Regions from separate parts of the Massilia sp. 9096 genome, predicted to be linked through region 2. Evidence: riboswitches for the same ligand, from Rfam matches in the RefSeq annotation. Region 2 holds a riboswitch; the other holds the start of a gene.
The links. A riboswitch is a leader RNA that binds a small molecule or an ion and turns the genes downstream of it on or off. The one in region 2 is predicted to bind thiamine pyrophosphate.
Positions count from the first base shown of each region.

Region 1: another riboswitch for thiamine pyrophosphate. It lies ahead of FA90_RS05400 (D-amino acid dehydrogenase); the one in region 2 lies ahead of FA90_RS10520 (TonB-dependent siderophore receptor).

Region 1 covers NZ_JQNN01000001.1:1,228,473-1,233,614, forward strand. The annotation lists gene FA90_RS05375 (class I SAM-dependent methyltransferase) at 1-646, shown strand, start outside; gene rnhA (ribonuclease HI) at 651-1,094, shown strand; gene dnaQ (DNA polymerase III subunit epsilon) at 1,175-1,882, shown strand; tRNA gene FA90_RS05390 (tRNA-Val) at 1,953-2,027, shown strand; gene FA90_RS05395 (NAD(P)-dependent alcohol dehydrogenase) at 2,115-3,236, opposite strand; TPP riboswitch at 3,515-3,620, shown strand; gene FA90_RS05400 (D-amino acid dehydrogenase) at 3,691-4,965, shown strand; partial or broken gene FA90_RS05405 (cupin domain-containing protein) at 4,986-5,142, shown strand, end outside.
Region 2 covers NZ_JQNN01000001.1:2,478,549-2,483,690, forward strand. The annotation lists gene FA90_RS10505 (amidase) at 1-730, opposite strand, end outside; gene FA90_RS10510 (glutathione S-transferase) at 845-1,558, opposite strand; gene FA90_RS10515 (DUF535 family protein) at 1,834-2,796, shown strand; TPP riboswitch at 2,893-2,991, shown strand; gene FA90_RS10520 (TonB-dependent siderophore receptor) at 3,071-5,142, shown strand, end outside.

The DNA.
Region 1 (5,142 bases), 1.3 Mb from region 2:
CGTGCCGCAGATCGACGCGCTGGCGGCCAACCGCATGCCCAACAAATGGCAGGCGGCGACGCGCACCTCGACGGCGGACGAGCTGGCCTATGCCCGCAACAACAAGCAGATCGCGGTGGCGCTCGACTTCGCCGACCTGCCGTTCGCGTCGCAAAGCCTGGACCTGGTGGTGCTGCCGCATGTGCTGGAATTTGCCGCCGAACCGCACCAGGTGCTGCGCGAGGTCGAGCGCGTCCTGATCCCGGAAGGGCAATTGATCATCTGCGGCTTCAATCCGGCCAGCATGTGGGGCGTGCGCCAGGGCATGGGGCGCATCACCAGCAGCAATTACCTGCCGACAGCGGGCGAGTTCATCTCTATGCTGCGCCTGAAAGACTGGTTAAAATTGCTCAACCTTGGGGTGACGCGCAGCCATTTCGGGTGTTATGCGCCGCCATTTCGCAGCAGCCAGTGGCTGGAGCGCTTCCACTTCGTCGAAGGCGCCGGGCAGCGCTGGTGGCCGTATTTCGGCGCGGTCTACATCATCCACGCCATCAAGCGCGTCAAGGGCATGCACCTGATCGGCCCGGCCTGGAACAAGAAGTCGAGCCGGGCGCCGCAGGCGGTGCCGGCCACCAACCGTAACGAACGCAACAAATCATCATAAGAACATGACAACCAAAGTAGAGATTTTTACCGACGGCGCCTGCAAGGGAAACCCAGGCACCGGCGGCTGGGGCGCGCTCCTCGTGGCCGATGGCGGCCATGAAAAGGAAATCTTCGGCGGCGAGCCGAACACCACCAACAACCGCATGGAATTGCGCGCCGTGATCGAGGCGCTGGGCGTGCTCAACCGCCCGTGCCACGTGGTGCTGCACACCGACAGCCAGTACGTGCAGAAGGGCATCTCGGAATGGATCCACGGCTGGAAGGCGCGCGGCTGGAAGACCTCGGCCAAGGAGCCGGTCAAGAACGACGACCTGTGGAAGGCGCTCGACTCGGCCCAGCAGCAGCACGCGGTCGAATGGCGCTGGGTGCGCGGCCACAACGGCCATCCGGGCAACGAGCGGGCCGACGCACTGGCCAACATGGGCGCCGCCTCGGTGCGCCGCTGAGCGCCCGGGCCTGCGCCGCCGCGCCGTGTTTGGTACAATAACTCTTTGATTTTCTTTGCGAATTCGTATTCTCTAAGCGCATGCGCCAAATCGTCCTCGATACCGAAACCACCGGTTTCAACCCGCGCACCGGCGACCGCATCGTCGAAGTCGGCTGCGTCGAAATCTTCAACCGCAAGCTGACCGGTAATAATTTCCACCGCTACGTCAACCCCGAACGCGAGTCCGACGAGGGCGCGCTGGCGGTGCACGGCCTGACCACGGAATTCCTGAGCGATAAGCCGAAGTTCCATGAGATCGCCGAAGAGCTGCGCGCCTTTTGCGCCGACGCCGAAATCATCATTCACAACGCGCCGTTCGACCTGGCCTTCCTGAACTACCAGTTCGAACTGGCCGGCCTGCCGCCGTTCGTCAAGCATTGCCGCAGCGTGATCGATACCCTGGTGCACGCGAAGGAACTGCACCCGGGCAAGCGGAACTCGCTGGATGCGCTGTGCGACCGTTACGGCATCTCGAACGCCCACCGCAAGCTGCACGGCGCGCTGCTCGACTCCGAACTGCTGGCCGACGTCTACCTGGCGATGACCCGTGGCCAGAATACGCTGTCGATGGACGTGGAAGTCGAAGCGGCCGGCGGCGATACACCCGTCGAAGCTGGCCCGCTGGGCGAGATCCTGGTGCTGTCGGCCAGCGTGGACGAACTCGCGTCGCACGACGAGTTGCTGGCCGCGCTCGACAAAGGCGTCAAAGGCGAATGTGTTTGGAGAAAATATTCTCTGCAGGGGTGACAAAACGCAAAAGTCCCCCTATAATGCTCGTCATTGCAGCGACACAATCGCAGCAAAGCAGTAAAAAGTAGGGCGGTTAGCTCAGGGGTAGAGCACAGCATTCACACTGCTGGGGTCGCAAGTTCGAAACTTGCACCGCCCACCAGAATTCAGCGAAAAGGCCGGCAGAGATGCTGGCCTTTTTGTTTTTCCATTTCCGTGTTGCCTCGGCCGCCACCGACCCATCGCCGTCTCAGGGAATCCGGACGATCGGTTTCAGCGTGCTGCCTTTTTCGCTGTCTTCGGCTGCCTGGTTGATCTGGTCGAACGCATAGAACTTCACCAGTTTGTCGAACGGGAAGCGGCCTTGCATGAACAGATCCACCAGCTGCGGAATGAAGATGTCGGGTACGCTGTCGCCTTCGACGATGCCGAAGATGTGCTTGCAGTTCTGCATCAGGTCATTCACGTCGAGCGCGAGGTCGGTGCCCGGCTTCGAGGCCCCGGCGATCCCGCATTTGCCGCGCGGCCTGAGGGCCAGGACCGCCGAGCGGATGACGGGAGCGATACCGGTCGAATCCAGCGCGAAATCGACGCCGCTGCCGGTGACCTGGCGGATCACCTCGACCGGATTCTGCTCGCGGCTGTTGATGACGTGGGTTGCGCCGAGCTCCCTGGCCAGCTCCAGCCGTGAGGGCACGACATCGATGGCGAAGATAATTGTCGCACCGGACGCGCGTGCCGCGAGCACGGCGCTCAAGCCCACCGCACCGCCGCCGAAGGCCGCGAAACTGCTGCCCGGGCCGACTTTGAGGGCATTGATCACGGCGCCCGCACCGGTCTGGATGCCGCAGCCCAGCGGCCCCAGCAGCTCCAGTGGAGCATCCTGGCGGACCTTGATCACGTTGCGCTCGTTGGCGATGGCGTACTGGCCGAAGGACGACTGGCCGAAGAAGCGATCGTTCAGTACCTCTTGCTCGTGATCGTGCAGGGCGTGCGAGCCGTCGTGGCGCTGACCGGAAAAATTCAGGTCGTTGAAGCGCTCGCAACTGGCTGGGGCGCCTTCTTCGCAAGGCCGGCAATAGCCGCACGAGAGGAAGGTCAGCACGACATGGTCGCCGGGCGCCACCTTCCTGACCGAGGGACCGACGGCATCGACTACGCCAGCGCCCTCGTGCCCGAGTACGATCGGCTGCGGGACCGGGTACATCTGGTCGCGGGCGACCATGTCGGTATGGCACATGCCGGTGGCGACGACGCGCACGCGCACCTCGTCGTCGCGCAGATCCAGCAGGCCGACGTTTTCCAGAACGAACGGACCGCCTTGCTGCCGTACGACCGCGGCCTGAAAGCTGTCGCGGGAAATATCATTCATCGTGTTTGCTCCTGAAGTCGGCAATTACGAGGCGGCCCGGTTGGCCGGTAGCGCCAGTCACTGCAATCGTCATGTTGTACTCCTCGAAGGGTTCGATGCGGACGCCGCCTGATTATATGAACACAACTTCCGGTATGGAGGCGCGCACGAATATGGGTTACCGCATCCAGGACCTTTTCCGAGCGCCTCATGTCGAGTACGCGAGTCGCTCGCGAGGAATTGCCATTTGCCAATCACGTCACCCATGCGTACACTTGCCCCACCGTTGCGCGAGCGACGGCAAAAGCTAGGGGTCCTGTGTCGTCCAGTCCGACGCGCGGGTGAGAGAGTCCCTTCGAACCTGATCTGGGTAATGCCAGCGAAGGGAAGCTCGAGAAGCCTGTGCGGACTGCCCGCTGACCATTCTTCTGCGCCCCTGCTGGATCGCCAGTCCTTTGCGATTTGAGGAGTGAACTTGAACGTCATCGTGTTGGGAGCGGGCGTGGTCGGCACGGCCTCGGCGTGGTACTTGCGCCAGGCGGGTCACGACGTGACCGTGCTCGAACGCCAGGGCGGTCCGGCGCTGGAAACGAGTTTCGCGAACGGCTGCCAGATCTCGGTCTCGCATGCCGAGCCGTGGTCCAATCCCGCCAGCCTGCTCAAGGTGCTGCGCTCGCTCGGGCGCGAGGACGCGCCGCTGCTGTTTCGCCTGCGCGCCGATCCGCTGCAATGGCGCTGGTGCCTACGGTTCCTGCGCGAATGCCGGCCGGCGCGGGTCGCCGCCAACCTGCGCCAGATCGTCGCACTGGCCGACTACAGCCGCCGCAGCCTGCAGGCGTTGCGGGCGGAAACGGGGATCGAATACGACAACCTGGCGCGCGGCATCCTGCACTTTTATACCGACCAACAGGAATTCGACAAGGCCTGCCGCGCCGCGGCGGCGATGCGCGCACTGGGCTGCCCGCGCATGACGATCGATGCCGACGAGGCGGTGCGGCTCGAACCGGCATTGGGCGCGGCGCGCCCCAGGCTGGTCGGCGCCGATTTCACGGCGACCGACGAATCCGGCGACGTCTACAAGTTCACCGCGCAGCTGGCGGCCCGGAGCGAGACCATGGGTGTTCGTTTTCGCTACAACACGACCGTGACGCGCCTGCTGGTCGACGCCGGCCGGGTGGAGGGCGTCGAGGTCATCGACGGCGAAGGCCGGCACCGGGTGCTGCATGCCGACGCCGTGGTCGTCGCCCTCGGCAGTTTTTCGCCGGTGCTGCTCGCGCCGCTGGGGCTCAAGCTGATGATCTATCCCGGCAAGGGCTATTCGGCGACCTATCCGGTCATCGATCCGGCCGCGGCGCCGACGGTGTCGCTGACCGACGACGGCCACAAGCTCGTCATGTCGCGGCTGGGATCGCGCCTGCGCGTGGCCGGCACCTGCGAGTTGAGCGGCTATTCGCGTGAACTGAACACGGTGCGCTGCGAAGCGATCACGAACCGGGTGCGCGCACTGTTCCCCGATGCCTGCGACTACACGCAGGCCAGCTACTGGGCCGGCCTGCGGCCGCTGAGGCCGTCGAACGTGCCCTATGTCGGCAGGACGCGCTATGCCAACCTGTACCTCAATACCGGTCACGGCACGCTTGGCTGGACGATGAGTTGCGGCTCGGGGCGGGCGCTGGCCGATATCGTGTCGGGACGCCGGCCGGACCTCGAGTTCGGATTTTCGCTAGACTTACGGAACCGTCTTCCCTAGCCAGGCCATGCTTGTCAATGCTGCTTATTAATGCCGATTTCTCCTTGCCCGCGATCGTCACGCCGGACGACTATCGCTGGGTCGAGTCGCCCCAGGGCGGCGTCAGCCGGGTCATGCTCGACCGCGTGGGTGCAGAGCAGGGCCGTGCGACCAGCATCGTCCGCTATGCGCCCGATT
Region 2 (5,142 bases):
GGTTGAACTCGGCGCCCCAGGTGGTGCGGATGCCGGCGGTGTCGAGCAGGTCCTTCACGCCATACGGGATGCCGTGCAGCGGGCCGCGGTATTTGCCGGCGGCGATCTCGCGGTCGGCCTGGCGCGCCTGGGCCAGCGCGTGCTCGTCGGTAAGGGTGATCACGCTGCGCAGCTTCGGGTCGAGGCGGCGGATGCGCTCCATATAGATGCGCGTCAGGCGCTCCGAGCTGATGGCGCGCGACTCGATCCAGCGCGACAGCTGGGTCACCGGCGCGTAGGCGATGTCCTCGTCCTTGGCGGGCAACGGGCCCGCGCCCGCGCGCGTGCGCACGAAGCGCGCCTGCGCGGGGCCTTTCAAACCGGGCGCGATGCTGGCCGGATCCCACACGGTGGCCGGCGCCAGGCCGGGCTCCAGCGCCACCTTCTTCGGACCGGTGCGCCGCTCCATCGTCGAAGCCAGCGAGATGCGCCAGTTGTCGGCGGCCATGCGGCGCTGGGCCGGGCTGAGGCTCACCTGCATCAGCTTCTCGGCCTCGGCGAAGGTGGCGGGCGTGACTTCGGGGCCGACCGCCGGCGTGGCGCCGAAGGTGGGCGGCGCACCCGGGGTGGCGCCGTCCTGCGGCAGCGGATCGTTGGCGATGGCGGCCGCGGCGTCGGCGCTGCGGACGGCGCCGCTCACGGCCAGCAGGCCGAGCGGGGCGTTGATGAGGAACTGGCGGCGTTGGGTCATGGGGCTCCTGAGGTGGTTCGATGGCCCCTGTGATCCTACCCCACTCGGGTAGCCAAAACAATAACGAAATGCGCTGCCTCGACCCCGTGTGCACGCACGCGCCGGCCCTCGCCGTCAGGCCTGGCCGTCCAGCTCCGGATAGTGGCGGAAGATGCCTTCCTCGTTGAACGGCAGACGCCGCGCGGAGGCCAGGTAGGCCTTGATGCGCGGACGCGCCGCCACCCGCTCGCGCAATGCGCCCAGCAGCGGGTAGTTGGCGTCGATGCGCGCCAGCGTGCCGGGAAACGCGTAGCGCAGCCCCTCGAGGACCTGGAACAGCGACAGATCGGCATAGCTGACCTGGTCGCCCAGCAGGTAGTCCTTGGGCTCGGGCCGACCCAGGATGCCCTCGAAGTAATCCAGGAATTTCGGCAAGCGCGTCTCGAGGAAATCGGCGGCGCGGCGCTTGGCTTCCGGCCGCTGGTCCTCGTAGTACAGCGAGGACGCGATCGGGTGGTGGCTGTCGTGCGCCTCGGTCACCAGGTCGGCGATGGTCAGCTGCAGCTGGTTGACCCACAGCCGGCCCTGCTCGTCGCCCGGGGCTAGGCCGTGGCGCTGGCCGATGTACAGCAGGATGTTGGCGACCTGCCCCATCGCCAGAGCGTCGGCCTTCAGGAACGGCGGCGCGAACGAGGGATGGTCGGCGCCGTCCATCGCCGCCATCATGCGCGCCATGCCGCCCGGCTCGCGCGCCACGTCGACGTAGTCCACGCCGGCCTCTTCCAGGGCCAGGCGCACGAACTCGCCGCGCCCCTGGATGGTGGGCCAATAAAAAAGTTCATACGCCATCAGGCGCTCCTTATGTTGTTCGGTTTGACTCAATTATTCCTCATGATCCCGATGTTCGGCGCGGCAATCGTGCTAGTCTTCGGGTTGCCAAATTAGGGCTGCCAAAAGATCAATAACAAGAGACATGATCACAACAAAAACAAGACAGGGAATGGGTGACGGCATGGGTCGACCTTGACGCTCGGAATGATTTATTTCCGTTGAGCAATCTCACTTTGCCCAGGAGGCGAGTGCGACAAGATATAACCCGTCATCACATCCCTACGGAGCGCTTCATGATTTTCGCTCACCTGACCCGCCACTGGATCGCCCGCCGCAGCCAGTACAGTTTCTCTACCTGGATGCTGTGCGTCGCACGCAGCATGCGCGTCCTGGCCTACTACCGCGAGCACCGCGCGCTGTGCCGGCTCGGCGTCTACCGCAACCACGTCGCCCAGCCCGGCGACGACGATCCCTTCCACCACCTCAGCCACCGCGACTACCTCATCAAGGGCTTGCCGGTGCGCCAGCGCGTGCAAGCCGTGCTGAGCCACTACCGCTTTGAAGAAACCACCTTCAACGATGCCTACAAGGCCGGGGTCTACGGCGCGCGTGCGCTGCCGCTGTGGCAGCACGACGACGACGGCGCCAGCTTCGTCATCCAGCTCGAAATGGCGTCGCGCAGCAATGCCGAGGGCGACTTGACGCTGGCCCTGGTCGCGGACGGCAAATGCCTGCACCGACTCTCATTCAGCTGGCTCGAGGGAGCGATGTTCGGCCTCGACACGCCGGTCGTGCCCTTCATCGCGCGCAACCAGGGGCGCTGGGCCGATTCCGGCGCGGCCTTCGAAGCCTTCGAGCGGATTTTCCCGAACAATTCGCCGAGCTTCTTCTGCTTCGCCGCCATGCAGGGCATCGCCCAGGCGGTCGGCATCGACAAGGTAGCCGCGATCCGCGGCGAGGCCCACGTCGCCTACGATCCTGCGCCCGAAAAGCACTTTGCCAACGCCTACGACGGCTTCTGGAAGATCCTCGGCGGCGCCGAAATGAGCGGCGGCCCCGGCTACCTGATTGCGCTGCCGTTCTACGTCAAGCCGCTGGCGGACATGCCCTCCAAGCACCGCAAGCGCGCGGCCCAGCGGCGCGAGCACTGGCGCCTGATCGGCGAATCGGCGCGCACCGCGCTGCAGCGCCACCTGCTGCACGCGCGCGCGCAGATCGAGCACCCGGCGCCGGTGCTGGAGCCGGCCCAGATCTGAGGCGGGCGCAGCTGCAGCACGTGGCAAACATGTGGCAAGGCGTGTCGCCCACGGTTGACAGAAGCACCACCATGGGGCGCGCTCGTGTTACACTCGCGCCTTCGCTAGGGGTCCTGGGAGTGCGCTTCCGGGTGAGACATACCCTTCGTACCTGATCTGGATAATGCCAGCGAAGGAAAGCGCAGAGCAGCACCCCTCCTCGTTTTGCCCTTCCCCGTTGGCTCCGGCTTATAAAAAGCAGCGCAGCCCAACGGCGCGCCGAGAGAGCAAACCCATGAACAAACCCTTGCAGTACTCGATCCTGGCTTGCGCCATCGCGCAGGCGTTCGCCATCGATGCGTCAGCCCAGACCCAGCAGGCCCAAACCCAGCAGGCGGCGCAAGCCGGCCCGGTCGCCGAAGTGGTCGTCACCGGCGCCCGCACCGGTGGCGAGCGCGCCGGCGTCGGCGGCTTTTCCGATGCGCCTCTGGTCGACACGCCGGTCTCGATCGACGTGTTCACCCGCACGCAGATGCAGGACCTGTCGATCCGCTCGACCACCGATGCGATGCGCTACGACGCCTCGGTCAGCGATTCCTACAACGCGGTCGGCTACGCCGAGTCGTTCTCGATCCGCGGCTTCACCCTGGACAACGACTACAGCTACCGCAAGGACGGCTTCGCCATTCCCGGCGACACCCAGATCCCGCTCGAGAACAAGGAACGCATCGAGGTGCTCAAGGGCCTGGCCGGCCTCACCGCCGGCGTCGCCACCCCGGGCGGCATCCTGAACTATGTCACCAAGCGCCCGACCGCCACGCCGCTGCGCGAAGCGACGGTGCAGGTGAGCGAGCGCGGCACGCTGTACGGCGCGATCGACCTGGGCGGGCGCTTTGCCGACCCGCGCTTCGGCTACCGCATCAACGTGGCGGCCGAAGACATCCACCCGTACGTGGCAGGCGCCAACGGTGACCGCCAGTTCATCTCCGGCGCTTTCGATTGGCAGATCAGCCCGGACGCGCTGCTGCAGCTCGACATGGACTACCAGCGCAAGGCGCAGATCACGGCGCCCGGCTTCCAGCTGATCCAGAACCTCTACCTGCCGAGCGGCGTGTCGCCCAAGATGCTGCTCAACGACCAGCCCTGGACCAAGCCGGTCCAGACCTGGGACACCAACCTCGGCCTGCGTTTCGAGTACAAGCTGGCGCCGGACTGGCTGGCCACCGTGGCCGCCAACAAGCACTGGTTCCGCCGCAACGACTACACCGCCTTCCCTTACGGTTGCAGCAACGAGGGCGAGGGCTACTACCCTGGCTTCTGCTCGAACGGCGACTACGACGTCTACGACTACCAGAGCACCGGCGAGCGCAAGACCCCGTGGGGCGTGCAGGCGCAGGTGCACGGCAAGTTCGCCACCGGCCGGTTCCGTCACGAGCTGACCGTCGGCGCCTCGTACGACGAGCGCCACGACAGCCTCGGCGACGACGTCTACGACTACGTCGGCTACAGCAACATCTGGCATCCGCTGGTGTCGCCGCAGGCCGCCGCCGGCCGTACCACCGGCCCGGTGTTCGAACGCCGCACCGACCAGGAGACGGCCGTCTTCGCCCAGGACATCGTCAAGCTGACCGACGACCTGACCCTGCATGCCGGCCTGCGCCACGTGCAGCTCAAGCGCAACCAGTACGACGACACGCTGGACGTGCCCGGCTACGTCCACAGCGACAACAGCTTCACGCTGCCGAGCCTGGCCCTGGTCTATGCGGTGGCGCCGGGCTGGAACGTGTACGGCGCGCTCAGCCACGGCCTGCAGAACGGCGGCGCGGCCCCGTTCGGCACCGCCAACCAGCACCAGATCCTGGCGCCGGCGCGTGCGCACCAGGCCGAGATCGGCGCGAAGGCCGACCTGGGCAGCGCCTTGAGCCTGTCGGCTTCGCTGTTCGAGATCCGCCAGGGCCTCGAATACACCGACCCGAACCAGACCATCCCCGTACTCGTGGGCGGCGCGACGCAGTACCTGAATCCCTACGTGCGCAATGGCCAGGAAACCCATCGCGGCCTGGAAGTGACGGCGGGCGGCAAGGCGAGCGCGGACCTGAGCTGGAACCTGTCCCTGATGGCGCTGAACACGCGCCAGGAAGGCACGGGCGACCCGACCCTGGACGGCAAGCGCGTCACCGACGTCCCGGCCTTCAAGTCGACCGCCTGGGTGGAATACGCGGTGCCGAACGTGCCGGACCTGAAGGTCGACGCCAACTGGCGTTACTCGGGCAAGAAGGCGTTCGACGTCGAGAACAGCGTGTTCGTGCCGGGCTACCACGTGTTCGGCCTGGGCGCGTCCTACCGCCTGGCGCTGGCCGGTACCCG